DNA from 4 places in the Atlantibacter sp. genome. Region 2 is predicted to be linked to each of the others. Evidence: predicted binding sites of a transcription regulator. Region 2 holds the regulator's gene; each other region holds the start of a gene.
The links. Region 2 encodes CRP, which controls carbon source genes, mostly activating them, when cyclic AMP is high. Its sites were predicted from a motif close to ATGTGANNNNNNTCACAT; they were not measured.
Positions count from the first base shown of each region.

Region 1: RT120_RS20185 (PTS sugar transporter subunit IIC) is a predicted target of CRP. The motif match lies at 5,153-5,170, and genes of this name have one in related genera.
Region 3: RT120_RS16745 (sugar transporter) is a predicted target of CRP. The motif match lies at 2,684-2,701, and genes of this name have one in related genera.
Region 4: focA (formate transporter FocA) is a predicted target of CRP. The motif match lies at 4,211-4,228, and genes of this name have one in related genera.

Region 1 is NZ_DAMBQK010000032.1:1,490-9,377, reverse strand. Features, by position in the region: gene dnaC (DNA replication protein DnaC) at 1-486, opposite strand, end outside; gene dnaT (primosomal protein DnaT) at 489-1,034, opposite strand; gene RT120_RS20210 (threonine/serine exporter) at 1,160-1,633, opposite strand; gene RT120_RS20205 (threonine/serine exporter ThrE family protein) at 1,624-2,400, opposite strand; gene RT120_RS20200 (helix-turn-helix domain-containing protein) at 3,226-3,930, shown strand; gene bglJ (DNA-binding transcriptional activator BglJ) at 3,906-4,553, shown strand; gene RT120_RS20190 (YbaK/EbsC family protein) at 4,599-5,057, opposite strand; gene RT120_RS20185 (PTS sugar transporter subunit IIC) at 5,372-6,715, shown strand; gene fhuF (siderophore-iron reductase FhuF) at 6,746-7,534, opposite strand; gene RT120_RS20175 (diguanylate cyclase) at 7,615-7,888, opposite strand, start outside.
Region 2 is NZ_DAMBQK010000007.1:10,272-18,159, forward strand. Features, by position in the region: gene RT120_RS08635 (ABC transporter ATP-binding protein) at 1-1,899, shown strand, start outside; gene RT120_RS08640 (hydrolase) at 1,963-2,979, shown strand; gene RT120_RS08645 (YheU family protein) at 2,976-3,194, shown strand; gene RT120_RS08650 (phosphoribulokinase) at 3,304-4,170, shown strand; gene RT120_RS08655 (OsmC family protein) at 4,197-4,601, opposite strand; gene crp (cAMP-activated global transcriptional regulator CRP) at 4,905-5,537, shown strand; gene RT120_RS08665 (YccS/YhfK family putative transporter) at 5,585-7,681, shown strand; gene RT120_RS08670 (aspartate aminotransferase family protein) at 7,671-7,888, opposite strand, start outside.
Region 3 is NZ_DAMBQK010000021.1:1,880-9,767, reverse strand. Features, by position in the region: gene marR (multiple antibiotic resistance transcriptional regulator MarR) at 1-384, opposite strand, end outside; gene RT120_RS16750 (MarC family NAAT transporter) at 649-1,320, shown strand; gene RT120_RS16745 (sugar transporter) at 1,401-2,606, opposite strand; gene tdcB (bifunctional threonine ammonia-lyase/L-serine ammonia-lyase TdcB) at 3,134-4,126, shown strand; gene tdcC (threonine/serine transporter TdcC) at 4,151-5,485, shown strand; gene tdcD (propionate kinase) at 5,539-6,747, shown strand; gene pflB (formate C-acetyltransferase) at 6,789-7,888, shown strand, end outside.
Region 4 is NZ_DAMBQK010000001.1:396,811-404,698, forward strand. Features, by position in the region: gene pflA (pyruvate formate lyase 1-activating protein) at 24-764, opposite strand; gene pflB (formate C-acetyltransferase) at 963-3,245, opposite strand; gene focA (formate transporter FocA) at 3,295-4,152, opposite strand; gene ycaO (30S ribosomal protein S12 methylthiotransferase accessory factor YcaO) at 4,557-6,320, opposite strand; gene RT120_RS01810 (DUF421 domain-containing protein) at 6,459-7,151, shown strand; gene serC (3-phosphoserine/phosphohydroxythreonine transaminase) at 7,313-7,888, shown strand, end outside.

The DNA of each region.
Region 1 (7,888 bases), on a different contig from region 2:
GCTGAGATCGTTAATCAGCCGCTCTTCGGTGGTATCTGCACCGTTGCTGAAGGTGTTTTTCATCGCCGACATAATGTCCGCGACGGTAATGATCATCACCGATTTGCCGCGCAGCAGCAGCTCGTTGCAGATAGCGGCGGCCAAATGGTTTTTACCGGTGCCGGGACGGCCTGAAAATACAAAGCTGGCGATGTTGCCGTCAAACTCCGCCGCGTATTTCCTGGCGCGCTCCAGCGCCTTCATCTGTCCTTCCGTTTCGACCTGATAGTTGTCGAACGAGCAGTTCATATGCAGTTCACGGATGCCGGATCGCTTAAAGGTACGCTGCATTTTCATGGCCTGGTTTTCGCGGGCGATGGAGGCCGAACGCAGTTTGCCTTGCGCCTGTTGCCAGGCGAGCAGCTCTTCGGCGGTGGTGAACGCCGGTTTAACATCGCGGGGCATCATCTTTTTCAGCCGCGCCATCAGGTCAGTGACGTGTTTCATCGTTAGCCTCTGAATCCATCGGGAATGCTGTTATCGGGTTGCGGCACGCTGTTAACGTCGCGTCGCGCCGCGCCGCCGTTGCTGGCCCGGCTGATTTGCACGCTGCGCGCCAGTTTCTGCTGCCACTGTACATGATGAAAGACTTTGCCTTCCGCCTGCCAGTAGCTGATAAACGTCGCCAGTTCTTCGTCGGTCACCGGCTGGATTAAGTTAACGCCCCACAGCGCCGCCATACGCTGGAAATCGGCATCGGGTTTCCATGCCGGATACATGGCGAATTTGCCCAGCGGCACCGGCACCGGATGGCTTTGCGCGGTGAGTTCATCAAACAGCTGATCTTCCAGGGCGACATCCGACTGCGGCGCGTTTAACCGGGCTTCAAGCGCAATGAGTTCCGCCATGCGGGCAGGCGATACGGCGTAAAATGCCGGGGCGTTATCTTTAAAGACCGCCAGCGCCCCGCTGTCAGCGCGAGATAGCGCGCCTTGCGGGTCGTTATAAAAGGCATCAATACCGATAACGTCAGGTGTGAGGATTCTGGAAGACATAAAACGTTCTCAAAACAGGCGGTTAACTACACGGGCTGACAAGCATCAGTCCTGGCTGGCGATGCACTTTCCATAGTAGCACAGTCGGGGGATGCTTTTGACGCTTCCCCCGACATTCATGACGATCAGACGCGGGGCTTTTTGCGGTATAACCATAATCCCGGCAGCGAGAGGCCAATGGATAGCGCGCCGACAATAAAAGAGGCTTTCAGGAAGTTGGTGACCAGCGCCACCATCAGCGGGTCGCTGTAGCCGAAGTGGCTAAGTTTTACAGCGGAGATCATGGCGGTATAAGCGTAGATCCCCGGGAACATCGGGATCACGGCGGCGACGGTAAACACTTTGGGATGCGCCAGATACCAGCGCGACCAGCGGATGCCGATAATGCCCACCAGTATTGAGGCGACAAACGTGCTCCATTCGATATTGAAACCCGCCGTCATCATCGCCATCCTCGAACCATGACCTATCGCGCCCAATAACGCACACCACGGCAACGCCCGCTGTGGCACGTTGAATACCAGCGCGAATCCTACCGCCGGAATGGCAGAGAGCAGCATGTCCTGAAGCAGCGCGAGGATAAAATCGATTACGCCCATCCGCGCAGCCCCCACAGTGATAATGCCATCACCACGCCAATACAGGTCGCCAGCGTCAACAGGCTTGCCATCGCCCAGCGCGCCAGGCCGGTGTTGATATGGCCTTTAAACATATCCGCCACGGCATTGATCAGCGGAAAACCGGGCACTAACAATAATACGCTGGCGGCCATCGCCACGGTTGAGGTGTGAAGAAAGGGGGCAAGCGTAAGCAGCAAGCCGGATACCGTAGTGGCGACAAACGCCGTCAGACAAAAGTTGATCTGCGGGTGCAGGTGGCGCTGGGTAAAGACCTGGCGCACATACATGGCCACGGCGCTGGCGATAAAGGTCACCAGCGCGCCATCCCAACCGCCGTTGTTTAGTTTGCAGAAGCAGGCGCAGGACAGCCCCACCATCGTGACCACCAGCCAGCGCGGATAGCGCAATGGCTTAATCTGATTAAAGCGTTTTTTCACCGTTGGGAGATCGATGAGTTTATGCTCCGCCAGAATCACGATGTGTTGAACCTCAGTGACCACATGCATATTAATGCCGCGATCGACGTTTTTGCGCGTTGAAGTCAGGCATTGATCGTCCTTAATGGTCGTCAGCACGATGGCATTTGCAGAAATAGAGCTTTCCACGCTGTCCATACCTAATGCCAACCCTAACCGGGTCGACAGTTCTTCAATCAGCGCACTTTCGGCACCGTGCTGTAATAAAAACAGACCGCACTGAATACATAAGCGGGTGACTTCCCGCTGCGTAACGACTTCTTGTTCCATGGTTCAGGCAAAACACTCGACAACAAAAAGAGAAGAGAACGGTTTTAACATATCGGTCAGCATAACATTTAGTCATCAGGATCAATTTTTCAGCAGAAAGTTATTAGCTTGCTGGATCTGGATAAGGCGTAAATCTTGCGAAGTTTTGCAACCAAAAGATCTTTTGGTGGTTTGTTTCGAAGGGGCAGGCTTTTTGGGCCAACCATGCTAAATAAAGAGAGGTAAAGCGCTTTTAAAAAATATTGTAATCGGTGGGTTATCTATTTTTTAAATTATTTTTATCATTTGGACTGAGACAGCTTTCGCTCTTCTGCTTCTGATGGTTTTTTAGCGGGGTGCCCGTAAACCAACCTCAATAAAGGGATAGCTATCAAAAAAGCGATAAAACGAGGTATTACTCACATCGTTAAATCAAAAGTGGTTATTTATTAACAATCTTTTGTATGATTATGGATAACCTGTTCAGCTATTATGTATTGGTAGTACTATTTTTAAATAATGTATTTAATTAATTTAAAACCATTTAAAGGCTTTTAAGGGTGAGCGTAACAGTCATTAATGTTTATTAATGGACAGTATTGGTTTCAGGTTGTAACTCTTTTCTTTCGTTATAAATTTATTCTTAATTCACTTTTTATTTCTACATATTGACTCTTTGAAAGCGCATTTTTAGAATGTTCTTAAGTTAATCGTGCCTCAGGCAGAATGCATTCGCGCTCTGCGGTTTTTCGATGCCTGAGAGTAAACTCAATCTATTAATTACAATATTGTAAAAGCTTAAATCATACAGGATAAGAATATTTATAAAATATTCATGGAGGAAGTGTGTTGCCCATTTACAACAGGCAAGGAATTGTCGTTAGCGAAACGCCTTTAATGCATACGGGACTTCAGAAAGTCGTCGATAGTCATATCGAACGAATGGGACTGGTGCATTTTACTGATGTGAAAAACATCGGTAACAGCGAATTAATGCGAGCCTCGGTAGTTATCGCTGAACTGGGTGGCGACGAGCATAAACTTGCCCGTGAATGCGATATTTACTATTCCTTGATCTCCCGTTTCCGGGAGGTTCACTGGGTGTTTTTAGTTCCCAGGGCATGTTTTGCCAAAGCGGTCGAATGGTTGATGCGCCCAGAAACCACGTTGCTATCAACGTGCGAATCCACAGAAACCATCGCCAATGCCATTTTCCTGGGGAGCCAGAAAGTCGAACGGATCAGCCATTCACTCCTGGCCATCAAAGAGGATAGCAACAGTGATGATGAAAACACGCCGTTATTAACGGCTTCAGAGAAACAAGTCTTACGGTTGTTAGCAAAAGGTTGGGGTATCAACCAGATAGCCCAACTACTTAAGAAAAGTAATAAAACCATTAGCGCTCAAAAACACAGTGCAATGCGTCGCCTGGCGCTGAAATCCAATGCTGAAATGTATGGATGGATAAATAGCTTCCAGGGGTTAAAGGAGTTGAATTTATTATCTATGCACAGGGAAACACAACAATGGAACAATATGGCAGTGAACTAAACATTGCGGTAATAGAAACCTGCGCATTAATTGCCGCAGGAATGAAAGCGCTTTTTGCTAAGCAATCTCAATACCGCGTCACCTTTTTTAACAACCGGGATGAGTTTATGCAAATGCGTACGCATATCCCGTTTCACGGCGTTATTTTTTCGCTGTCCGGATCACGGGAACATCGCCGGGATTGTCTGCAATTATTTAGTGAAATCGCCTCCGTACAGCCGAGCCTGAAACGTATTGTTATGGTGAATGGTACTGACGAAGCGAAATTAATTACCCAGCTGTCGCAAACGATGATCAGCGGCGTAGTGAATAAGGATTCGCCGGTGGTGCGCTTCTATGACGAGCTTTCAGCATTGCTGAATGATTCAGGGCGCGCTACCGAGAACAGCGCCAACCACTGGTATATTAGCAATAGCCCGCGCTTGCTGAGTCCTACCGAGCGCGTCATCCTACGCTATTTAACAGATGGTTATTCTGTTTCGCAGATCGCATCCTGTCTTGAGAGAAACATCAAAACGATACGCGCGCATAAATTTAATGCCATGTTGAAGTTGGGTGTAAATAATGATGCCGGGCTGTTAGATGCGGCGGATATCCTGCGCTATCGCAATAACTTTTTGTAAGTTATTCAGGCCGGGACCGGGCCTGAATAATGCATTGCGCGAGTCTTACTGACACACATCAACCCAATGCGCGGCGGTGAGTTCCGCCAGCCGCTGGGGAGAAATACGTACGGCGCTATGGATGGCGCCCGCTGCGGGTAACACTTCCTGATACGTTTGCAGCGAAACGTCGCAATAAACCGTGAGAGGGTGCTCCAGCCCGAATGGGCATACCCCACCAACGGGATGTCCCGTCCATGTGACGACTTCATCGCTATTCAGCATGCGCGCCTTAGCGCCAAAAGTAGCCTTAAGTTTTTTATTATCCAGCCGCGCATCACCCTTTGCGACGACCAGGATAATCTCTTCTTTCACTTTCAGCGATAACGTTTTTGCAATTTGACCGGGCTCAACGTTATGCGCGGCCGCTGCCAGGGCTACCGTCGCCGTGCTTTGGTTTAATTCGATGATGTCGATATCCGGGGCGTACTCAGCTAAAAATTTACGTACAGACTCAATACTCATTATGGGCTCCTGCATCATGTCGCCCATTAATCTGGCACAGCGGCTTTGCGCTTGTAAATTGACAATCTTTCACCTGCCGTTAACACCAGACCAATTAGCGATCTTCTTCACAATGACAAAAAGTGGACACTGTAACCGGTTGCAGGCCGGGTGGGGCGGACTAATACTGAGTTCGTTATCTTTTTCTGATTCATTCGATTAGTCGCTTCTAACCCTCTCTTTTACCGTGCTTTACGCAGGGTGTATGGGAAAGGATGCACAGTGGTCGTCATGGTGCTGGCATCTGCATTTCATCGCCTGACAGGAGAACTGCGATGTCTGCCAATCATGCTGCATTCAATGTCATCTTCCGCTTTGTAGAAAACTATGTCAGTCCTGTCGCCGTGCGTATTTCTTCACAGCGCCACGTTATGGCCATCCGTGATGGCTTCATTTCTGCTATGCCGTTTATGATCGTGGGTTCGTTCCTGTTGGTTTTTGCCTATCCGCCTTTTTCACCGGATACGACCTGGGGTTTCGCCCGTAGTTGGCTGGCGCTGGCGAAACAATTCGAGGGGCAGATCCTGTCGCCGTTTGATATGACTATGGGGATCATGTCGATCTACATCTGCGTGGCCATTGCTTATAACCTCGGCAAACACTACATGAAGAGCTACCAGCTTGATCCCTTTATGGGTGCGATGCTGTCGCTGATGGCGTTTTTGCTGGTAGCCGCGCCGAAAACCAAAGGCGCGTTGCCAGGAGATAGCCTTGGCGGCACCGGCATTTTCACCGCCATTCTGGTGGCAATTTACTGCGTTGAGATGATGCGTTTTTTGAAAACGCACAATATCGGCATTCGCCTGCCTGATCAGGTGCCGCCGATGATCAAGAACTCGTTTGACTTGCTGATCCCGGTGCTGGTGGTCGTGCTTACGCTTTACCCGCTCAGCCTGCTGATCCAGTCGCAGTTCGATATGTTGATCCCACAAGCGATCATGTCGATCTTTAAACCACTGGTGGCGGCAGCAGATTCGTTACCGGCAATTTTGTTGGCGGTACTTATCGGCCATCTGCTGTGGTTTGCCGGCATTCACGGTGCGGCGATTGTGTCCGGGATGCTGCAAATGTTCTGGCTAACCAACCTTGCCGCAAACCAGGCCGCGCTGGCGCAGGGCGCACCCTTGCCGCATATCTTTATGGAGGCGTTCTGGACCTTTTTTATCGTGGTCGGTGGTTCAGGCGCGACTATGGGGTTGGTGATTTGTTATTTGAGAAGCCGTTCAGCGCATCTGCGGGCGATTGGGCGTTTGAGCGTGGTGCCCAGCCTGTTCAACATCAACGAACCGGTTATCTTCGGTACGCCGATTGTCATGAATCCGGTGTTTTTTATCCCGTTCCTGCTGGCACCGATGGTTAATGCAGTGCTTGCCTGGGCGGCTATGAAATTCGATCTGATTAGCCGGGTAATTTCGGTGGTGCCCTGGACTGCGCCAGCGCCAATTGGCGGTGCCTGGGCGCTGGGTTGGGATTACCGGGCCGCGCTGTTGGTGATTGTACTGGCGGTAGTGTCTGCCATTATTTACTACCCGTTTTTCAAAGTGTATGAAAAACAGCTGCTGGCGCAGGAAGCGGCGGAAAGCCAGGCGCAGGAGGCCGATAGTCAGCAGGTAGCGTGAGGTTGCCAGCCCGTGCGGGACGCGGGCTGATTATTTCAGCGTGCAGTCGCCGCATTGCTGAACGCCAGGCAGACGGTTACGCTGGCAGCAGGTGCGGCGCACCAGTAATCCTTCACGCGGTACAACGGTGCGATAGAGCGGGTTGTCACGTCCATCCAGACGCGTTTTTTCAAAGAAGCAGGCCTGGCGCAGCAACTGCCAGGCGGCTTCACCCAGGCGCGGCTTTAATTCGCCCAGGAACCAGTTGATCAGATAGCCCGTGTTGCTCCATATCAGGCGCCCGTTGATATCGCCGCTTTCTTCCAGCGCGTCGACCACCGGCATCAGCACATTGCCGACCAGGTATTCCATCCGCTCGCGTAGACTAAGACTCGCCGATTCGGGATACGGGTAGACATCAATCCAGAACGATTCCACACGGCCCGTTTCATGGAAACGCGCCCGAATGACATCCGGGGAAAGACGCAAGCCTTGCGGATGCGTCAGCACAATTGCCATCAGCGCAGGCGTGAGCAGGCCCACATACCATTGCGCCCACAGTGACTTCAGCGGTTTTACTTCCCACGCCTGTTCAATATGTTGGGCGTAAAGATGATCGCCATAGGTCGTCATCAGGGCGTTTAACGTACCAGGCTGCGCCCAGTGCGACAGCGTCAGCGCATTGATGGGCGTCGGTTCATCAAACTTTACGGTGTCGAGTAAATGCGGATGGTGCTCGCGCAGGGCGTGACGGAGCGCGTCCGCGAGCATTCCCGTATCGTTAAATGGGGCAGGCGACGCGACGGCAGCGTTTTCCAACTGAAGCGAAAGGTAAGCCATATGTACGGAATAGCAAATCTAAATGATAATGATTGCCAATCCTAACGATGGGTTTTGCCGATGGCAAGCGGATTCATCGGCTACTGTTCAGTTTCCATCTCTTCGCTGGTGAGAATATGGTTGCGCCCCAGATGCTTGGCTTTATACAGGGCTTTATCCGCAAGCTTAAATGCGTCGTTAAAATCTCGTTCGTGCATTGGGGCGAGGCCAATACTGATGGTCACATTAGTGGCGACCTCGGCATTAAAACGGTGGGGAATACGCAGATCAAACACCCGCTGGCGTATCCGCTCTGCGGTTTTGCGTGCCATTTCCAGATCGGTATTGGTTAATAACACCAGAAACTCTTCACCG
Region 2 (7,888 bases):
GTATTCTCCTCGTTGCAAATTCGTCGCGGCACACGCGTACTGCTGGATAACGCGACTGCTACCATCAACCCCGGCCAAAAAGTGGGGCTGGTGGGTAAAAACGGCTGTGGTAAATCCACCCTGCTGTCGCTGTTGAAAAGCGAAATCACCGCCGACGGGGGGAGCTACACCTTTCCGGGCAACTGGCAGCTCGCCTGGGTAAACCAGGAAACCCCTGCCCTCGCCGTCCCGGCCATTGAATACGTGATCGACGGCGATCGCGAATACCGCCAGTTTGAGCGCGAGCTTAACGACGCCAACGTCCGCAATGACGGTCACGCCATCGCCACCGCGCACGGCAAACTCGACGCCATAAATGCCTGGTCGATCCGCGCCCGCGCCGCCAGTCTGTTGCACGGATTAGGCTTCAGTAACGAGCAGCTTGACCGCCCGGTTAGCGATTTCTCCGGCGGCTGGCGGATGCGCCTTAACCTGGCGCAGGCGCTGATCTGCCGTTCCGACCTGCTGCTGCTCGATGAACCCACCAACCACCTGGACCTGGACGCGGTTATCTGGCTGGAAAAATGGCTGAAAAGCTATCAGGGAACGCTGATTTTGATTTCCCACGACCGTGACTTCCTCGATCCGGTGGTGGATAAAATCATTCATATCGAGCAGCAGACGATGTTCGAATACACCGGCAACTACAGCTCGTTCGAGCGCCAGCGCGCCACGCGCCTTGCGCAGCAGCAGTCGATGTATGAAAGCCAGCAGCAGCGCGTGGCGCACCTGCAAAGCTTTATTGACCGTTTTAAAGCCAAAGCCTCCAAAGCGAAGCAGGCCCAGAGCCGCATCAAAATGCTCGAGCGCATGGAGCTGATTTTGCCGGCGCACGTCGACAACCCGTTCCACTTTAGTTTTCGCGCCCCGGAAAGCCTGCCCAACCCGCTGCTGAAAATGGAAATAGTGAGCGCGGGCTATGGCGATAAAACGATTCTCGACTCAATTAAACTCAACCTGGTGCCGGGCTCGCGCATCGGTTTGCTGGGCCGTAACGGCGCGGGTAAATCAACGCTGATCAAACTGCTGGCGGGCGAACTGGCTCCGATGCAGGGCGAAATCGGTCTGGCGAAAGGTATCAAGCTGGGTTACTTCGCCCAGCACCAGTTGGAGTTTTTGCGTGCCGACGAGTCGCCGCTCCAGCACCTGGCGCGTATTGCACCGCGTGAACTGGAACAGCAGCTGCGCGATTACCTCGGCGGATTCGGTTTCCAGGGCGATAAGGTTAGCGAGAATACCGAACGCTTCTCCGGCGGCGAAAAAGCGCGCCTGGTGCTGGCGCTGATCGTCTGGCAGCGCCCTAACCTGCTGCTGCTTGATGAACCGACCAACCACCTCGATCTGGATATGCGCCAGGCATTGACCGATGCGCTGATTGAATTTGAAGGCGCGCTGGTGGTGGTCTCGCACGACCGCCATTTACTGCGTTCTACCACCGATGACCTGTATCTGGTGCATGACGGCAAAGTGGAAGCCTTCGACGGCGATCTGGAAGATTACCAGAAGTGGTTAAGCGACCTGCAAAAGCAGGAAAGCCAGCCGGCAGAAGCCGCAAAAGACAACGCCAACAGCGCCCAATCGCGTAAAGATCAGAAGCGCCGTGAGGCAGAGCTGCGCACCCTGACGCAGCCGCTGCGCAAAGAGATTATGCGTCTCGAAAAGCTGATGGAAAAACTCCAGCAGCAGCTTGCCGATGTGGAAGAACAGCTTGGCGACAGCACGTTATACGATCAAAGCCGTAAGGCCGATTTAACGGACTGCCTGCAACGCCAGGCCAAAACCAAAGGCGACCTGGAAAACTGCGAAATGGAATGGCTGGACGCTCAGGAGCAGTTGGAGCAACTGCTTCAGGAGCCATAATCACCGATGCCCTTCTTCGGCCAGCATCACGGGAAGGGCGAATACTCACGATGAACCTGTGCTATGGCTGAAATTACTCCTGCGGATTTAACCGAGAACGAAGAGACGTCGCGCCATTTTCGGCCTATGCCGGGCGTGCGCAATCCTCATCTGCAAACCATGCTGCCGCGCATCCTGCGGCGGCGGCTCCAGTTCACCCCGGTATGGCAGCGGCTGGATACGCCCGATGGCGATTTTGTCGATCTGGCCTGGAGCGAAGATCCAGAACAGGCGCGCCATAAACCCCGGCTGGTGATTTTCCACGGTCTGGAAGGCAGCCTGAACAGCCCTTACGCCCACGGACTGATCCAGGCGGCGAAAGCCCGCGGCTGGCTGGGGGTGGTAATGCATTTCCGGGGATGCAGCGGTGAACCGAATCGCATGCACCGCATTTACCATTCCGGCGAAACCGAAGACGGCCGCTGGTTTCTGGAGTGGGTCGCGCAACAGTTTGGCGAGCAGCCCACCGCGGCGGTAGGTTTTTCTCTCGGCGGCAATATGCTGGGCTGCATGTTGGCGAAGTATCCACAACTGCCGGTCAACGCGGCGGTGATTGTCTCCGCGCCGTTTGTGCTGGAACATTGCTGCTACCATATGGAAAAAGGCTTTTCCCGGGTCTATCAGCACTACCTGTTGAATTTGCTTAAGGCCAATGCCTCGCGCAAGCTGCTGGCTTATCCGGGTACGCTGCCGGTAGATATAGCCCAGTTGAAAGGGATCCGCCGCCTGCGTGAATTCGACGATTTGATCACCTCAAAAGCCCACGGTTTTGACGACGCCATCGATTATTACCGGCGCTGTAGCGCGATGCCGCTGCTGGCGTCGATTACCCAGCCTACACTTATCATTCATGCGCAGGACGACCCGTTTATGGATAGCCACGTTATCCCAGATATCGCCCAGCTACCGGCCAATATCGAATACCAGTTGACCGAATATGGCGGGCACGTGGGATTCGTAGGCGGTACCGCCCTGCGTCCGAAAATGTGGCTTGAAGCGCGCATTCCCGACTGGCTCACACCTTATCTGGATAAACCATGATTATTCCCTGGCAATCCCTCGACCCGGAAACGCTTGAAAACCTCATTGAAGCTTTTGTCTTGCGGGAAGGCACCGATTATGGTGAACATGAACGCTCGCTCAGCGATAAAGTCTCTCAGGTAAAGCACCAACTGGAACGCGGCGACGCGGTTCTGGTGTGGTCGGAACTGCATGAAACGGTCAACATCATGCCGCGCGATCAGTTTCGGGGGTAAGACCGCTCGCTGAACAATAAAAACCACTGGCGGCAGATCAGACCGCCAGAACTCATTCGCCTTGCACGGGTCTTATTTTCACGTCGCTACCCTAAGGAGTTGTTCCGCTATGTCTGCCCAACATCCGATCATCGCCGTTACCGGCTCCAGCGGGGCCGGGACCACCACCACCAGCCTCGCCTTTCGTAAGATTTTCGCCCAGCTCAACCTGCATGCCGCTGAAGTGGAAGGGGACAGCTTTCATCGCTATACCCGCCCTGAAATGGATATGGCGATCCGCAAAGCGCGCGACGTGGGCAGGCACATCAGCTATTTCGGGCCGGAGGCCAACGACTTTGGCCTGCTGGAACAGACTTTTAATCAGTACGGGCAAACCGGTACCGGGCAATCGCGTAAATATCTGCATACCTATGACGAAGCCGTACCCTGGAACCAGGTACCGGGTACTTTTACCCCCTGGCAACCGTTGCCCGAACCCACGGACGTGCTGTTTTACGAAGGGTTGCATGGCGGCGTGGTGACGCCCCATCATGATGTCGCGCGCCATGTGAATTTGCTGGTGGGCGTGGTGCCGATCGTCAACCTGGAATGGATCCAGAAGCTCATCCGTGACACCAGCGAACGCGGGCACTCCCGTGAAGCGGTGATGGATTCGGTCGTGCGTTCGATGGAAGACTACATCAACTTCATCACGCCGCAGTTCTCGCGTACCCATATTAACTTCCAGCGTGTCCCCACCGTTGATACATCAAACCCGTTTGCCGCGAAGGCAATTCCTTCGCTGGATGAGAGCCTGGTGGTGATTCACTTCAGGAACCTGGAAGGGATCGATTTCCCCTGGCTGCTGGCCATGTTGCAGGGCTCATTCATTTCCCACATCAATACATTAGTGGTGCCAGGCGGGAAAATGGGGTTGGCGATGGAGCTGATCATGCTGCCGCTGGTAAAAAGAATCATGGAAGGGCGAAAAATTTAAGGCGGCAACGCCGCCTTATTAAGCACTTATCCTTCAATCACTTCGTAGGAATGGGTGACGTTCACCGCTTTTTCCAGCATCAAGGCGACTGAACAATATTTCTCTGCCGACAGATCTACCGCACGGGACACCGCCGCGTCTTTTAACGCTTTACCGGTCACGATGAAATGCAGGTTGATGTGGGTAAAGTAGCGCGGCGCTTCTTCACGGCGCTCGGAGGTCAATTTCACCTCGCAGTCGGTGATGTCATGACGTCCTTTCTGAAGGATCGACACCACATCAATGGCGCTGCAACCGCCCGCCGCCATTAATACCATTTCCATCGGGCTGGGCGCTTTGTCACCGGAGTTGCCGTCCATTAAAACCTGGTGTCCTGAGGCGGACTCACCGAGAAAAGTTAACCCTTCTACCCACTTCACTCTTGCCTGCATTTTGGTTACTCCAGTGTTTCAAAATTACTGACAGATTACGCGGCTGTAACAAAACGCGCAACGGATGAGAGCCAGGTCAAGCTGAAACGAGACAATAGGAGACACTCACGTAAAGCTATGCTAAAACAGTCGGATGCTACAGCGATACATTGATGTAATGCATGTGTGCATACGACCACACCTATTACAGGCCACAGGACGTTAAAGGCCCCTTCTCCGGCCAGGAGAAGAGACGATTGCAAAAACCCAGAGGGTTATTATTGTTGCTCTCTGGAGTCAGCTTAAAACAGAGGATAACCGCGCATGGTGCTTGGCAAACCGCAAACAGACCCGACTCTCGAATGGTTCTTGTCTCATTGCCATATTCATAAGTACCCATCGAAGAGCACGCTGATTCACCAGGGTGAAAAGGCGGAAACGTTGTATTACATCGTTAAAGGCTCCGTGGCAGTGCTGATTAAAGATGAAGAGGGCAAGGAAATGATCCTCTCTTATCTGAATCAGGGCGATTTCATCGGCGAACTGGGATTGTTCGAAGAAGGTCAGGAACGCAGTGCCTGGGTTCGCGCCAAAACGGCGTGTGAAGTGGCAGAAATCTCTTATAAAAAATTCCGTCAGCTGATTCAGGTTAACCCTGACATCCTGATGCGTCTGTCTTCGCAGATGGCGCGCCGTCTGCAGGTGACGTCAGAGAAAGTGGGCAACCTCGCCTTCCTTGATGTCACTGGCCGCATCGCACAAACGCTGCTGAATCTGGCCAAACAGCCGGATGCCATGACCCACCCGGATGGTATGCAGATCAAAATTACCCGTCAGGAGATCGGCCAGATCGTCGGCTGCTCCCGCGAAACCGTTGGCCGCATTTTGAAAATGCTTGAAGATCAAAACCTGATCTCCGCCCACGGTAAGACCATTGTGGTTTACGGTACCCGCTAAACCCTGCGAAACGGCGTGGCAACACGCCGTCTCATCCGATCTCACCCATGTGGCGACGCCTGATCTACCACCCCGAAATCAACTACGCACTTCGTCAAACCCTGGTGTTGTGTTTGCCTGTGGCGGTGGGTCTGGTTCTGGGCCATCTGCAACAAGGTCTCCTGTTCTCCCTCGTTCCCGCCTGCTGCAACATCGCTGGCCTGGACACCCCGCACAAGCGCTTCTTTAAACGCCTGGTTATTGGCGGGTCACTGTTCGCGCTCAGCAGCCTGGCGATGCAGTTACTGCTGCTTAACGCCGTGCCGCTGCCACTGGCGCTCTCCGGGCTGGCGCTGATCCTGGGCGTAACGGCGGAAATCAGTCCGCTTCATGCTCGCCTGCTCCCGGCGTCGCTTATTGCAGCGATATTCACACTCAGCCTGGCGGGCTATATGCCGATGTGGGAGCCGCTGCTGCTGTATGCCTTGGGCACGCTGTGGTATGGGCTGTTTAACTGGTTCTGGTTCTGGGTGTGGCGCGAACAGCCGCTGCGCGAAACCCTGAGCCTGCTGTACCGCCAGTTGGCGGAATATTGCGAAGCCAAATACAGCCTGCTGACCCAGCATACCGATCCGCAAAGCGCGTTGCCGCCGCTGCTGGCACGCCAGCAAAAAACCGTCGACTTGATTACCCAGTGTTATCAGCAGCTACATATGCTGTCGACCGGTAAGCATCACGGCTATAAACGCCTGCTGCGCACTTTCCAGATCGCGCTGGATTTGCAGGAGCATATTTCCGTCAGCCTGCATCAGCCCGAAGAGGTGCAGAAACTGGTGCGCGAAAGCCACGCCGAGGCGGTGATCCGCTGGAATGCCCAGACGGTGGCGGCCCGCCTGCGGGAACGCGCCGACGATATCCTGTATCACCGTTACCCGAAGCGCTTTGAAATGGATAAGCAGATTGGCGCGCTGGAAAAAATTGCCCGCCAGCACCCCGATAACCCGGTGGGACAGTTCTGCGAATACCATTTCAGCCGTATCGCCAGAGTGCTGAAATCCCAGCGTCCACTGTATTCGCGCGATCTGATGGAAGATAAGCAGCGCCGCCTGCCCGTGCTGCGCGCGTTGAAAAGCTATCTGTCATTGAAGTCCACCGCCCTGCGCAGTTCCGCCCGTATCGCGGTGATGCTGAGCATTGCCAGCCTGGTGGGTAGCGCCCTGCACCTACCGAAACCCTACTGGATTTTAATGACCGTGATGTTCGTGACCCAGAACGGCTACGGCGCCACGCGGGTGCGTATTCTCCACCGAGCGGGCGGCACCATGGCCGGGCTTATCATCGCCGGGATCACTCTGCACTATCACGTTGCCGATGGCTACACCCTGCTGGCGATGTTGGTCATCACCATCGTGAGCTATCTCATCATCCGCAAAAATTACGGCTGGGCGACTATCGGCTTTACCGTCACGGCGGTGTATAGCCTGCAACTGCTCTCCCTGAGCGGGGAGCAGTATATTCTGCCGAGACTGATTGATACCTTGATTGGCTGCCTGATCGCCTTTGGCGGCATGGTGTGGTTGTGGCCCCAGTGGCAAAGCGGCCTGCTGCGTAAAAACGCTCACGATGCGCTGGAGGCAGACCAGAAAGCGATACGCTTGATCCTCAGTGACGACCCGCAACCTACGCCGCTGGCCTGGCAGCGCATGCTGGTCAACCAGGCGCATAACGCGTTGTACAATTCGCTGAACCAGGCGATGCAGGAACCGGGATTCAATACCCGCTATCTGGAAGAGATGAAGCTGTGGGTGACCCACAGCCAGTTTATCGTCGAGCATATTAATGCGATGACCACTATGGCGCGGGAACACACCATGCTGACGCGTGACCTGGCGCAGCGCTATTTGCAGTCCTGCGAAATTGCGCTCCAGCGCTGCCAGCAGCGGCTGGAATATGACGAGCCGGGGGAAACCAAAGACGCGGTGATCCTGGATATGCCGGAAGCCCTGTCTCAGGGGCCGTTAAGCGTGCTGGAACAGCATCTCCAGCGGATACTCGGCCATCTCGACACCATGCACACCATTTCGTCAGTAGCATGGCGTCAGCGGCCGCATCATGGGATCTGGCTAAACCGGCGGCTCAATAATCCGAAAGCGGTTAACGACTGACTTTCGCAACGGCCTGCGCGAAGCGCGTCATGCCTTCATCGATATCGGCACTTTCAACCACCAGCGATGGCGCGAAGCGCATCACATCCGGGCCAGCGTTCAGCACCATCACGCCCGCTTCTGCCGCCGCGTGCAAAAACTCACGCGCACGGCCTTTGTACTGCGGTTTAAGCTCGGCGCCAATCAGTAGCCCCATGCCGCGAATGT
Region 3 (7,888 bases), on a different contig from region 2:
CGTCATATTTTTAGTTAATTCTTGATGCAGGGTTTGCCCTACTAATTGATGACATTGCTCACACAGCGCAGCGCCCTCAGGCGTTAACTGGATCAGTACGCCGCGCTTGTCGTTGGGGTTCGGCAAGCGTTCGATCCAGCCTTTGCAGACCAGGCGGTCAAGCATGCGGGTCAGGGCGCCTAAATCTACCGATAGCACCTTTTTCAGCTCCACCGGCGTAATGGAACCTCCACAGCGTATGGAACACAGCACTTTGAACTGCGCGGCGGTGATATCCATCGGGGAGAGGTAGTCATTAAGCAAACGATCTTTTTTCTGATTCACCAGATGGATCAGGCGACCCAGCGGGATGATGTTATTAAACAGATCGTCGGGATGATTCACGGTGGTTGCCCAGGCAAGTAGATTAGTCACGGCAGATATTATTGCCCAGGCAAATATAAGTCAACTGAATGAAAAGAAGATGACACGATCTGCTAAAACGTTTCATAAGTTAAACTTTTAACGGCGAAATGTTACTCGCGCCAGAAGGGAGTTAGGCAGCAAACCGGGTTTGTAAAGAACACGACGAAACCTTACGCTTTGATGATGGTATCCCGGCGCGGGCCTCCTTATACTCCGCCTGCCATTCACAGGAAGAGGATTGATATGCTGGAATTATTTAAGGCTCTGGGGCTTGGGCTGGTGGTGCTGTTACCGCTGGCAAACCCGCTCACCACCGTGGCGCTGTTTTTGGGTTTATCCGGCCATATGAGCAGCGCCGAGCGCAACCGCACGGCGCTGATGACGTCGATTAACGTGGTGGTCATCATGCTGGTGGCGTGGTACGCCGGTCAGCTGGTGATGGATACCTTCGGCATTTCGATTCCCGGTTTGCGTATTGCAGGCGGCTTGATTGTGGCGTTTATTGGTTTTCGGATGCTGTTCCCGCCAGCTAAAGGCCATGAAGCCCCGGAGGTGCAGAGCAAAGCCGAAGAGATCCATCAGGAGCCGGACACCAATATTGCCTTTGTACCGCTGGCGATGCCGAGTACCGCCGGGCCTGGCACCATTGCGATGATCATCAGTTCCGCCTCCACGCTGCGCCATTCCGATGCGTTTCCGGCCTGGATTGTCGCCGTTGCGCCGCCGCTGCTGTTTATCATTATCGGCATTATTCTCTGGGGCAGTTTGCGGAGCTCCGGCGCGGTAATGCGCGTGGTGGGTAAGGGCGGCATTGAAGCGATATCACGCCTGATGGGCTTCCTGCTGGTCTGTATGGGCGTGCAGTTTATTATTAACGGCGTGCTTGAGATTGTGGCCAGCTATCACGGAGGGTAAGCAACCACCGGAGAAAATCCGCGCCCGCCTGGCCAGGCACCCGTGGTTCACCTGGCAGGCGAGCGTGATGAAACGCGTGCTTAGTTCGGGTTAACCTGGCGGGGCGGCTCTTCCAGCGACACCGGCCAGCGGCGAAAAATAATCACTGCCCAACCCAGCGCTGCCAGCGCGGGGATCGCGCCGATATAGCCCACCGAGTCCATTGAAAGATTCATGCTCACCAGGTTGCCGACCAGCGCGCCCGCGCCGATGCCAATATTAAAAATGCCGGAAAACAGCGACATCGCCACATCGGTGGCGTCCGGGGCCAGTGCCAGCACTTTCACCTGCATCCCCAGTGCGATCAGCATAATCGCCACCCCCCAGAAGGCGCACAGCGCGGTCAGCGACCAGGTGTTACGGCTGGCGGGCAACAGCAGAAGCAGGCAGCACACCAGCAAGGCTATCGCCATACCGATCAGCAGCGAGGCGTGCTGGTTGCCCAGTTTGCCGAAAATCACGCTACCGATAATGCCGGTAAAGCCCAGCACCAGCAGCATATATGTCGCGAAGTTTTCGCTCAGCCCCGCCACGGTCTGCACAAACGGCTCGATATAGCTGTAGGCGGTAAAGTGCGCGGTCACAACCACTACCGTCAGAATATAAATACTGATTAACGCCGGACGGCGGAACAATACCGGCAGGCTTTTTAATGAACCGGAGTGCTCGCTCGGCAGTTTCGGCAGCAGGCGTGCCAGACACACCAGGGTAATTAATGCGCCCATCCCGATGGCGAAAAAGGTGGTACGCCAGCCGAAGTACTGCCCGACCACGCGGCCAATCGGGATACCCAGCACGGATGCCAGCGCGGTGCCGGTGGCGATCAGGCTTAGCGCCTGGGCGCGTTTGCCCGCCGGGGCCAGGCGGATCGCCAGCGAGGCGGTAATCGACCAGAAAATCGCATGAGCGAATGCAATGCCAACGCGGCTGATAACCAGTACTTCAAAATTCCAGGCCAGAAACGACACAATATGGCTGGCGATAAACACCACAAACAGCGCAATCAACAGTTTGCGACGCTCAATCTGGCTGGTAAGCAGCATAAAGGGCAGGGACATCAACCCCACCACCCAGGCGTAAATCGTCAGCATGATGCCCGCCTGGGCGCTTTGCATACCAAAGCTGCTGGCGATGTCCGACAGTAAACCCACCGGCACAAACTCGGTGGTGTTAAAGATGAATGCGGCGACAGCAAGCGTAACCACCCGCAGCCACGCGGTTTTGCGTGAGACTGTGTTGTTTGTCATAGAGAAGTATCGCGATGGTTAAGAAATGGTGGGAGTACGGCGATCATAAAACCATCACTCCGGTGAATTCAATCTTTTTGTGACCCGAATCTCATTTTTAACTGCAAGGAAGGACGTGTAAAAATCGGCAAAACTTGCTTGCAGAAAAAACGTTGGCTGAAAAACATTCAGGCTGCTTATGATCATGAATTCACCCATAAGTAAATAATATGTTAATGATTGGTGAGTTGTGTAATTTATAATTTATTTAAAAGCGCTGTATTTAATTCACGAATTAACTTTCGATTTAAATTTAAACATATTGCTCCTAAAGAGGTATTACTATTTTTATTTAATTCGCATTAGTTAAATTAATCCGAAATTATTAAAATGTCGACCCCGTAGCATTTTCTTAATTAATTACTCTCCGAAAACATTGACCGGGGGCGTTTTGACGTGTGTGTCACATTAATGGTGGTGGATGTACCTTAGGATCGCCGCGTCTTGAAAATAAAACTCTGTATCAGACGGCTACGAAAGGATTTACCATGATAACCTACGATAATCTTCCACTGACCATCCATGACATAATGGAAGCCCGCACCCGTCTTAATGGGCGCATCTATAAAACCGGTCAACCGCGTTCCAATTATTTAAGCGAACGTTGCAAGGGAGAAATATTTCTTAAATTTGAAAACATGCAACGCACCGGGTCATTTAAAATTCGTGGAGCCTTTAATAAATTAAGTTCGTTAACTGAAGATGAAAAGCGTCAGGGTGTAGTCGCGTGCTCAGCAGGCAACCATGCTCAGGGTGTTTCTCTTTCTTGCGCCATGCTGGGAATTAACGGAAAGGTGGTCATGCCTTCCTGCGCGCCGAAATCAAAAGTGGCCGCAACCACCGATTATTCTGCGGAAGTGATTCTGCACGGAAATAGCTTTAACGAAACAATCGCTAAAGCCAGTGAAATTATGGAAATGGAAGGGCGCTTATTTATCCCGCCATTTGATGACGAAAAAGTCATCGCCGGCCAGGGCACAATTGGCCTTGAAATCCTTGAAGATTTATACGATGTGGATAACGTTATTGTGCCAATCGGCGGCGGCGGACTGATTGCCGGCGTAGCGCTGGCGATTAAATCCATCAACCCGCGCATTAATATTATCGGCGTACAGTCAGAAAACGTTCACGGAATGGCGTCTTCTTATTATGCCGGCCACATTACCAATCACCGTAATGCCGGAACGTTAGCCGACGGCTGTGATGTCGCGCGTCCGGGCATTTTAACGTATGAAATCGTTAAAGATCTGGTCACGGATATTGTACTGGTCACCGAAGAAGAGATTCGTTCCAGTATGGTTCACCTGATCCAGAGAAATAAAATTATCACTGAAGGGGCAGGGGCTTTAGCCAGCGCTGCATTATTAAGCGGCAAGCTTGATCATTATATCCAGGGTAAGAAAACCGTTAGCATTATTTCCGGTGGCAATATTGACCTGTCGCGCGTATCGCAAATTACCGGTCTTGAAACCACTCACTAATAATTTTTGTACAGGATACTTCAAATGAGTTTGGATAATACTGTTGTAACCGGTCAGAAAGCGTCGGGCTTCGCCTGGCGTAAATCTGACACCACGTGGACACTCGGTCTGTTTGGTACGGCAATCGGCGCTGGGGTATTATTTTTCCCGATTCGCGCCGGTTTCGGTGGCTTAATTCCAATTTTATTAATGTTAGTGCTGGCTTACCCGATCGCTTTTTATTGCCACCGCGCGCTGGCTCGCTTGTGCCTGTCCGGCAGTAACCCATCGGGCAACATCACCGAAACCGTCGAAGAGCACTTCGGTAAAACCGGCGGCGTGGTGATTACGTTCCTGTACTTCTTCGCGATTTGCCCGCTGCTGTGGATCTATGGCGTAACCATCACCAACACCTTTATGACGTTCTGGGTTAACCAGCTTGGCATGGAACCGTTGAACCGCGGCTTTGTGGCGCTGTTCCTGCTGCTGCTGATGGCATTCGTTATCTGGTTTGGTAAAGACCTGATGGTGAAAGTCATGAGCTTCCTGGTATTCCCGTTCATCGCCAGCCTGGTGCTGATTTCCCTGTCGCTGATCCCTTACTGGAACGGTGCGGTGATCGAGCAGGCCAGCGTCGCGGATATCTCCCTGCTGGGTCATGACGGTATTCTGGTCACCGTATGGTTGGGTATCTCCATCATGGTGTTCTCCTTTAACTTCTCGCCGATTGTCTCTTCTTTCGTGGTGTCTAAACGCGAAGAGTACGAAGGCGAATTCGGTAAAGAGTACACCGAGAAGAAATGCTCCCAGATTATCTCCCGCGCCAGCATGTTGATGGTCGCCGTGGTGATGTTCTTTGCCTTCAGCTGCCTGTTCACGCTGTCTCCGGCCAACATGGCGGAAGCCAAAGCGCAGAACATTCCGGTGCTGTCTTACCTGGCTAACCACTTTGCCTCTATGAGCGGAACCAAATCGACGTTCGCAACCGTTCTGGAGTATGCCGCGTCCCTGATTGCGCTGGTGGCGATTTTCAAATCGTTCTTCGGCCACTACCTGGGCACCCTGGAAGGTCTGAACGGCCTGATCCTGAAGTTTGGTTACCAGGGCGACAAAAACAAAATCTCTGAAAGCAAACTGAACACCATCAGCATGGTCTTCATCATGGGTTCCACCTGGGTTGTGGCTTACGCGAACCCGAACATCCTGGACCTGATTGAAGCTATGGGTGCGCCGATTATCGCTTCTCTGCTGTGCCTGCTGCCGATGTACGCGATTGGTAAAACCCCGGCGATGGCGAAATACAAAGGTCGTGCGGATAACTTCTTCGTGACCGTGATTGGCCTGCTGACCATCCTGAACATCGCTTACAAACTGTTCTAATCCCCACTCTATTAACCTCAAAGCCCACCCGAAAGGGTGGGCGGAGCAGTGTAATGAACGTAGATTCTGTAGTCCTTGTTATTAATTGTGGCTCGTCGTCGATCAAATTTTCCGTTTTAGACGTTGAGCATTGCGACGTGGTTCTCTCCGGCATTGCCGACAGCATTGGTTCTGACAATGCCTTCCTGGTGGTGGATAAAACCACTGAAATTAAACTTGCTGACAGCACCTACGACGCCGCGCTGGCGGCTATTGCCGGGGAGCTGGATAAGCGCCAGTTAATGGATGCGGTGACGTTAATCGGCCATCGCATCGCCCACGGCGGCGAGATTTTTAGCGACGCGGTGATCATCACCGATGACGTCATCAAGCAAATCAAGAAAGTCTCACCGCTGGCACCGCTCCACAACTACGCCAACCTGGCGGGTGTGGAAGCTGCGCGCCATCTGTTCCCCGGTTTGCCGCAGGTCGCGGTGTTCGATACCGGTTTCCATCAAACCTTAAAGCCTGAAGCTTATCTCTACGGTCTGCCTTATCAGTACGCAGAACAGCACGGCGTGCGCCGCTACGGATTCCACGGCACCTCGCACCGCTATGTCGCCAGCGAAGCCGTTGCGCTGCTTAATCTGGATGAGAACGATGCCGGGCTGGTGATTGCCCATCTGGGCAACGGCGCATCCATTTGCGCGGTGCAGGATGGTAAAAGCGTCGATACCTCTATGGGCATGACCCCGCTGGAAGGGCTGATTATGGGGACCCGCAGCGGCGATGTGGATTTCGGTGCGCTGGCCTATCTCGCGCGCCAGACCGGTCAGAGCCTGGAAGATCTGGAGCGGGTGGTGAATAAATCTTCCGGGCTGCTTGGCCTGTCGGGTTTGTCGTCGGATTTACGCGTGCTGGAGCAGGCGTACCACGACGGCCACGCGGGCGCACAGCGCGCGATTGGCGCGTTTGTCCACCGCATTGCCCGCCATATCGGCGGCCATGCCAGTTCGCTACGCCGTCTGGATGGGGTGATCTTCACCGGCGGGATCGGCGAGAACTCGGTGCTTATCCGCCATCTGGTGATTGAACGCCTGAAGGTGTTTGGCATTGAGGTAGACGAGGCCAAAAACGCCCAGCCGAACCGCGTGGGGCCGCGTGTGGTCTCTGGCGCACAGTCACGCGCCGTTGCGGCGGTGATCCCCACCAATGAAGAAAAAATGATCGCTCAGGACGCTATCCGCCTGGGCCGCCAGGTTTCACAGCCTGAATTTGCCTGATATCGAATTATTTAATCTGTACCGTACAGAGGGAGTTTGTAATGAAGGTTGATGTAGCGTTAAACGACACGTATCTCGACGCCTGGCAGGGCTTTGCTGGCTCTGACTGGCAGGAAACCATTAACGTCCGCGATTTTATTCAGCATAACTACACCCCGTATGAAGGGGACGAAAGCTTCCTCGCTGATGCGACGCCGGCTACCGTGCAGCTGTGGGAAAAGGTTATGGAAGGCATCCGCAAGGAGAACGCCACCCATGCGCCGGTAGATTTCGATACCAACGTCGCCACCACCATTACCGCCCACGGGCCGGGTTACATTGAGCAGCGGCTGGAAAAAATCGTCGGTCTGCAAACCGATCAGCCGCTGAAGCGTGCGCTGCACCCCTACGGCGGCGTGAATATGATTAAAAGTTCTTTCGATGCCTATGGCCGCGAAATGGACAAAGATTTCGAGTACACCTTCACTCATCTGCGTAAAACCCATAATCAGGGTGTATTTGACGTTTATTCCCCGGATATGCTGCGCTGCCGTAAATCCGGCGTGCTGACCGGCTTGCCGGACGGCTATGGCCGTGGGCGCATTATCGGTGATTACCGCCGCGTGGCGCTGTACGGTACGGCGTATTTGATCCGCGAACGCGAATTGCAGTTTGCCGATCTGCAACCCCGGCTGGAGCGGGGCGAAGATCTGGAAGCAACGATTCGTCTGCGTGAAGAACTGGCGGAACACCGTCGTGCGCTGCAACAAATCACCGAGATGGCCGGTAACTACGGCTTCGACGTGTCCCGCCCAGCGCGTAACGCCCAGGAAGCGGTGCAGTGGCTGTACTTTGGCTATCTGGCAGCGGTGAAATCGCAGAACGGCGGCGCGATGTCGCTGGGCCGCACCGCGACGTTCCTTGATATCTACATTGAGCGCGACATCAAAGCGGGCGTACTGAATGAGATTCAGGCCCAGGAGCTGATCGACCATTTCATTATGAAAATCCGCATGGTGCGCTTCCTGCGCACCCCGGAATTCGACACCCTGTTCTCCGGCGACCCGATTTGGGCTACCGAAGTGATCGGCGGGATGGGGCTGGATGGCCGCACCCTGGTGACCAAAAACTCATTCCGCTACCTGAATACCCTGCACACCAT
Region 4 (7,888 bases), on a different contig from region 2:
TTTTTGGTTAACTGCGGCGGATGTTAGTACATCACTTTGTGACCGTACTGCTCCAGAATCCCTTTCACCCGCTCCATGGTCTCTTTTTTCGGTGGTTTCACGCCATCCAGCTTGTACTCTTCGCCCATCGCCACCCATTTGTGTTTGCCCAATTCATGATAAGGCAGTAATTCGATTTTCTCGATATTGCCCATCTCGCGGGTAAACTCGCCGAGGCGATGCGCAGAGTCATCATCGTCTGACCAGCCCGGCACCACTACATAGCGAATCCAGGTTTTAATCCCTTTATTGGCGATGTAGCGGGCGAATTCCAGGGTGCGATGGTTGGAAACACCCACCAGGTTCTGATGGATTTCGTCGTTCATTTGCTTCAGGTCCAGCATCACCAGATCGGTGACTTCCAGCAATTCATCCACCACCGGGTCATAACGGCGCACAAAGCCGTTGGTGTCCAGGCAGGTATGGATACCTTCTTTATGACAGGCGCGGAACCAGTCGCGCACGAATTCGGCTTGCAGCATGGCTTCGCCGCCGGATGCGGTCACACCGCCGCCGGACGCGTTCATAAAGTGTCGATAGGTAACGACCTCTTTCATCAGCTCGTCGACGGTGATTTCTTTACCGCCGTGGGTATCCCAGGTATCGCGGTTATGGCAATACAGGCAGCGCATCAGGCAGCCCTGGAAGAAGGTAATGAAGCGGATGCCCGGGCCGTCAACGGTCCCGCAGGATTCAAAGGAGTGTATGCGACCAATAACTGACATTGCGGTGTTTTCTCCAGATGTGGCCCATCCGGGGCCTGTGTGCGCACAACTCATAAAGGTTGTGTCGAGTCTGTTTTGGCAGTCATCCATCTTAGTATAGATAGCTGGCAAAGCAGGCTGTGGGGCGGGGCAGTAACTGATAAAAAGGCCCCACGGATGTGGAGCCTTTATTGTACGCTTATTCAGCCAGACAGTGAATTACATGGTCTGAGTGAAGGTACGGGTAATAACGTCCTGCTGCTGTTCTTTAGTCAGGGAGTTAAAACGTACCGCATAACCAGAAACGCGGATGGTCAGCTGCGGATATTTTTCCGGGTTTTCCATCGCATCAAGCAGCATTTCACGGTTCATCACGTTCACGTTCAGGTGCTGACCGCCTTCGATGGACGCTTCGTGGTGGAAGTAACCATCCATCAGACCGGCCAGGTTGGTTTTACGCACTTCGTCGTCTTTACCCAGTGCATTCGGAACGATAGAGAAGGTGTAAGAGATACCATCTTTAGCGTAAGCGAACGGCAGTTTAGCAACGGAAGTCAGAGAGGCAACTGCACCTTTCTGGTCACGACCGTGCATCGGGTTAGCACCCGGTCCAAACGGAGCGCCAGCGCGACGGCCATCCGGGGTGTTACCGGTTTTCTTACCATAAACCACGTTAGAGGTGATGGTCAGAACAGACTGGGTCGGGATAGCGTTGCGGTAAGTAGTCAGTTTCTGGATTTTCTTCATGAAACGTTCTACCAGGTCAACCGCCAGGTCATCCACGCGAGCGTCGTTGTTACCGAACTGCGGGTATTCGCCTTCGATTTCGAAGTCAACAGCCAGGCCGTCTTCGTCGCGAATCGGTTTAACTTTCGCGTACTTGATTGCAGACAGGGAGTCAGCGGCGACGGACAGACCGGCGATACCACACGCCATAGTGCGGATAACGTCACGGTCATGCAGCGCCATCAGAGAGGCTTCGTAGCTGTACTTGTCGTGCATGTAGTGGATGATGTTCAGCGCGGTCACGTACTGCTTAGCCAGCCAGTCCATGAAGTGATCCATGCGATCCATGACTTCGTCGAATTTCAGCACGTCTGCTTTGATTGGCTCAGATTTCGGACCAACCTGCATTTTCAGTTTTTCGTCCACGCCGCCGTTGATGGCATACAGCATGGTTTTCGCGAGGTTTGCACGTGCGCCGAAGAACTGCATTTGCTTACCAACAACCATCGGGCTTACGCAGCAAGCGATCGCGTAGTCGTCGTTGTTGAAGTCAGGACGCATCAGATCATCGTTCTCGTACTGCAGAGAAGAGGTATCGATGGAGACTTTCGCAGCGAATTTTTTGAAATTCAGCGGCAGTTTTTCAGACCACAGAATCGTGATGTTCGGCTCCGGAGACGGGCCCATAGTGTACAGGGTGTTCAGGAAACGGAAGCTGGTTTTGGAAACCAGAGTTCGGCCGTCAACGCCCATACCGCCGATGGATTCGGTTGCCCAGATCGGGTCGCCAGAAAACAGCTCATCGTATTCCGGGGTACGCAGGAAGCGCACCATACGCAGTTTCATCACCAGGTGGTCGATCATTTCCTGCGCTTCGGCTTCAGTGATTTTGCCTGCTTTCAGGTCGCGTTCGATGAACACGTCCAGGAAAGTAGACACACGACCGAAGGACATTGCCGCGCCGTTCTGGGATTTCACTGCAGCCAGGTAGCCGAAGTAAGTCCACTGTACCGCTTCTTGCGCGTTGGTCGCCGGGCCAGAGATATCGCAGCCATATTTCGCTGCCATTTCTTTGATTTGACCCAGAGCGCGGTGCTGTTCAGCGATTTCTTCACGTAGACGGATAGTCGCTTCCAGGTTTACGCCGTTTTCCAGATCGGATTGCAGAGACAGGAACTGCGCGTATTTGTCTTTCAGCAGGAAGTCGATACCGTACAGTGCAACGCGACGGTAGTCACCGATGATACGACCACGGCCATAGGCATCCGGCAGACCGGTCAGCACGCCAGATTTACGGCAGTTCAGGATGTCTTTAGTGTAGACATCGAACACGCCCTGGTTGTGGGTTTTACGGTATTCGGTGAAGATTTTTTTCAGAGCCGGGTCCAGCTCGCGGTCATACGCTTTGCAGGAACCTTCAACCATTTTGATGCCACCAAACGGGATAATCGCACGTTTCAGCGGAGCATCAGTTTGCAGGCCAACGATTTTCTCCAGGCTCTTGTTGATGTAGCCAGCGTCATGAGAGGTGATGGTAGAAGCCAGGTCGGTATCGAAATCAACTGGCGCGTGAGTGCGGTTTTCCAGTTTGATGCCTTCCATAACTTTGTCCCACAGGGAAGTGGTCGCTTCCGTGGCGTCAGCCAGGAAGGATTCGTCACCTTCATACGGGGTATAGTTTTTCTGGATGAAGTCACGGACGTTAACTTCATTCTGCCAGTCACCTTTGGCAAAACCTTCCCAGGCTGTGGCTAACTTTTCATTAAGTTCAGACATTTAACACCTACCTTCTTAAGTGGATTTTTTCTTTCTGCCCGAGCCGACCTTAGTGGTGGTCGTCGCCGCGCAGATAAATGACCCAGTACGTCAACCCAACTAACAAACCACCACCGATGATATTGCCGATCGTAACCGGAATCAGATTATCAATGATGAAGTTCATCACAGTCAGATGAGAAAAATTGTCCGGTGAGGAACCGATAGCGGTCCAGAATTCCGGGCTGGCGAAGTTACGAATCACAATACCAAACGGGATCATGAACATATTTGCGATACTGTGCTCAAACCCGCTGGCGACGAACATGCCAACAGGGAGGATCATGATGAACGCTTTGTCGAACAGGCTACGGCCAGAGTAGCTCATCCATACCGCAAGGCACACCATCAGGTTCGCCAGAATACCGAGCGCGACGGCCTCGATAAAAGTATGGTGGAGTTTATGGTCAGCGGTTTGTAAAACATTTAAACCCCAGCCGCCATTTGCGACCATATGCTCGCCCGCCAGCCACATCAGCAGTACAAACAATAACGCGCCTATCAGGTTGCCGATATAGACATTCAGCCAGTTACACGCCAGTTGGCCCCAGGTGATCCTGCCGCTCGCTTTAGCGACCACAATCAGCACCGTAGAGGTGAACAGGTCCGCGCCGCAAATCACGCATAGAATAAGGCCTAAAGAGAAGCACATCCCGCCGATGAGTTTTGCGATGCCGTAAGGCATGGTCGCAGTACCGGTGGTGGCAGTAATGTAGAAAACAAACGCGATGGAGATAAAGACGCCCGCAGTGATCGCCAGATAAAAGGTCTTCAGCGGTTGTTTCGTTGCTTTATAGACACCCGCTTCTTCGGCAACTTTTGCCATGGCAGCGGGAAGTAATAAATCGAAAGGGTTGTCAGCTTTCACACTAACTCTCTCTATATTTAATCGGCGACGAGATACTAACAAAGCATTATACAGCAAAATTTGATATCGATCATATCTCGCCGGAGTTGTAGACCTGCAAAACGTGGTGTTATTGCAAATTTTTGCGTTAACCTTATGAAAATAAAGCTAAAAATAATTTTTAAAGTTTATTATTTAAGTTGAATGACACCGCTCCGCCTCATAGCCAACAGTTAATTAATATGGAGTATTTATTAAAATAAGTAACACTAAAAGCCAGTAATGACTTTGAATGTTCACTCATATTTAACTTTAAAATTACATTTGAAATAATTAACGCCAAAATAAAAAAAAGGGGCAATTAAATCGCCCCGTAATATAGCTGAGGTATGCACAATCGCATACGTTTTTTGAGTGACTTCAGGTTAAGACACTTTCCAGAAAGCCGCTTTGGCGCGCTGTAGTTTCTCATACGCGGCCAGCAGCGCCTGATGCGCCGGGAAGGCTTTCAGGTCGGCATCCACCGCTTGCAGGCCGTAGAACGGTGCTTCGCCGCTCAACGCCGCGCTGGCGCTTTCTACCGCTTCGGCGCCGTACATACGCACAAACGCATTGAGGTACTGCAACGGCTGGCGGTCTTCTTCCTGCGCCAGCAGCAGCAGGGTTTGCAGGCAGCGGTAGTAGTTAGCGCGTTCAGCGTTAAATACCGACCCGTTGAACTCCATGGTCCATTCGGTCCAGATCAGCGCCTGTTCCAGATCGCCGCCCGCCAGCGCCAGCATCGCTTTCAGCTCGCCGATGCGCAAGGTGTACCAGCCGTTGTCTTTGCCGGTCGCCAGTCCCAGAAGCTCGCGCACGCGGGTGAAGTCGTCATGGCCTTCTTCGTCCAGTTGAGCGATCAGGTTGAGGTAATCCTCTTTTTCCCACGTGCTGCCCGGCAGTGCCAGAATGGTTTCGCGCAGATGAGCGCCCATGCTGTTATTGGCGAGCCACAGATCTTCTGCCGGATAGATATCGGACATGCCCGGCACGATAATGCGGCAGGCGTAAACGCTCAGATGCTCGTAGTCAGCGATATACACGTCTTTATCTTCAGATTTGAAGATGGCCATTAAGGTGGCGAACTCTTCTTCGGTGGTGCCGGCAAAGCTCCAGTCGACGAACGGGTAATCGGCATCCTGTTTGAACATATCCCATGAGATCAGGCCGCTGGAATCGATAAAGTGGGTTTCCAGGTTAGCGTGTTCCGCCACTTCTTCATCATCGAAAGTCGGCGGGGTAAACACGTCCAGATCCTTCAGGCCGCGGCCCTGCAACAGCTCGGTTACAGTACGCTCCAGCGCCACGCCGAAATCCGGGTGCGCGCCAAACGAGGCAAAACAGGTGCCGTTTGCCGGGTTAAACAGCACCACGCAGATCACCGGGTATTTGCCGCCCAGCGAGCCGTCATAGGCAAAGATCGGGAAACCTTCGGCTTCGAGTTTAGCAATGGCTTCCACCACGCCCGGATAGCGCGCCAGAACCTCCTGCGGGATCTCCGGCAGGCTGATGCTTTCGGCAATAATGCGGTTTTTGATATGACGCTCAAACACTTCAGACAAGCCCTGCACGCGCGCTTCGTTAGCGGTGTTACCTGCGGACATACCGTTGGAGACATACAGGTTGCCGATGATGTTCATCGGGATATACACGGTCTGCTGGTCAGACTGACGGGTGAACGGCAGCGCGCAAACACCGCGCGACGCGTTGCCGGATTGCAGATCAATCAGCATGCTGGCGGTGAGTTCATTGTCCGGATCGTAAAAGGCGCGCAGGCGATCGTCCAGAATGCCTTCTGGCAGTTCGTCGTCTTCCGGGATCGGGAACCATTTCTCGTTGGGATAGTGAACGAACGGACCGTTAGCGAGGGTGTCACCCAGCCAGAAATCGGCGAAGAAATAGTTGGTGGACAGACGTTCAAAATATTCGCCCAGCGCGGAGGCCAGCGCGGCTTTTTTGGTGGCGCCTTTCCCGTTGGTGAAGCATAGCGCGGAGTCTTTATCGCGAATATGCACTGACCAGACGTTCGGGACGGGGTTTAACCAGGAGGCTTCTTCAATATTAAAGCCGAGGTCGGTGAGCTGTTGCTGAAAGCGAGCGATGGAATCTTCCAGCGCAGCATCTTTACCGGGAATGAAGGTTTGAGTCATGAGAGTCACTTTTATCGTACGCAAAGCGCGCAATGATACGGGTTTTGTGTTGCGGGTGCCATCTTCCCGCCGTAGCGGGCAAAAATAATTGTTCGCGCTATGCTTACTTTCAGCAAGGTACTGTAAAGGCCAATAAAAATGAAAGCATTTGATTTGCAACGGATGGCTTTTGACAAGGTCCCCTTTGAATTCCTCGGCGAAGTCGCGCTGCGCAGCTTATACACCTTTGTGCTGGTGTTTATTTTCCTGAAACTCACCGGGCGGCGCGGCGTGCGCCAGATGTCGCTGTTTGAAGTGCTGATCATCCTGACGCTGGGTTCTGCTGCGGGTGACGTGGCGTTTTATGACGACGTGCCGATGATCCCGGTGCTGGTGGTGTTTATTTCGCTCGGCGCGCTTTACCGGCTGGTGATGTGGCTGATGGCGCGCAGCGAGAAACTGGAAGATCTGCTCGAAGGCAAGCCGATGATTGTGGTGAAAGAGGGCGAGCTCGCCTGGGACAATCTTCGCAAAGAGAACATGACCGAGTTTGAATACTTTATGGAACTGCGGCTTAGCGGCGTGGAACAGCTCGGACAGGTGAAATTAGCCATACAGGAAACCAACGGGCAGTTGAGCGTTTATTTTTACGCGGATGAGAATGTCAGGCCCGGATTGCCCATTCTGCCGGACTCCCATAAACCAGCGTTTAAAATCATGCCTGACGCGGGAGACTACGCCTGCACGCGCTGTAGCGAAGTGATCGCGATGAAAGCCGGAGATAAATTAATGTGTCCGCGCTGCGCGCATAACCAGTGGGTTAAAGCCAGCCGCGCCTGCCGCGTCACCTGAACAGTGTAAATTTCGGTGTTCTGCTTCCCGCCTGGCATAATCTGCCGTGTGATAAAGCGCACGTTTTGCCCCCGGCGGGGATTAGCCATTGCAGCCGTACTCGCTGAGTGATAAAACCGATAGCCACAGGAAAAACTTATTGTTATGCGTGGTGAGGGGAAATGACTCAGGTCTACAATTTTAGTTCGGGTCCGGCGATGTTACCGGCAGATGTAATGCTTTTGGCACAGCAGGAATTACGCGACTGGCAGGGATTGGGTACATCGGTAATGGAAGTCAGCCATCGCGGCAAACCGTTTATCGCGGTCGCAGAAGAGGCGGAAAAAGATTTTCGCGATCTGCTGAATATCCCCTCTAATTATAAAGTTTTATTCTGCCACGGCGGCGGACGCGGACAGTTTTCTGCCATCCCGCTCAACCTGCTGGGCAATAAAACTACCGCCGATTATGTGGACGGCGGCTACTGGGCAGCCAGCGCGGTAAAAGAAGCGCATAAATACCTTAAGCCGAACGTCATCGATGCCAAAATTACCGTCGACGGTAAACGCGCCATCAAGCCGATGAACGAATGGCAGCTTTCTGAAGACGCCGCTTACCTGCACTATTGCCCGAATGAAACCATCGACGGTATCGCCATTAATGAAACGCCGGACTTCGGCGACGCCATCGTAACCGCTGATTTCTCCTCCACCATTCTTTCCCATCCGATTGATATTTCCCGTTACGGCGTAATTTAT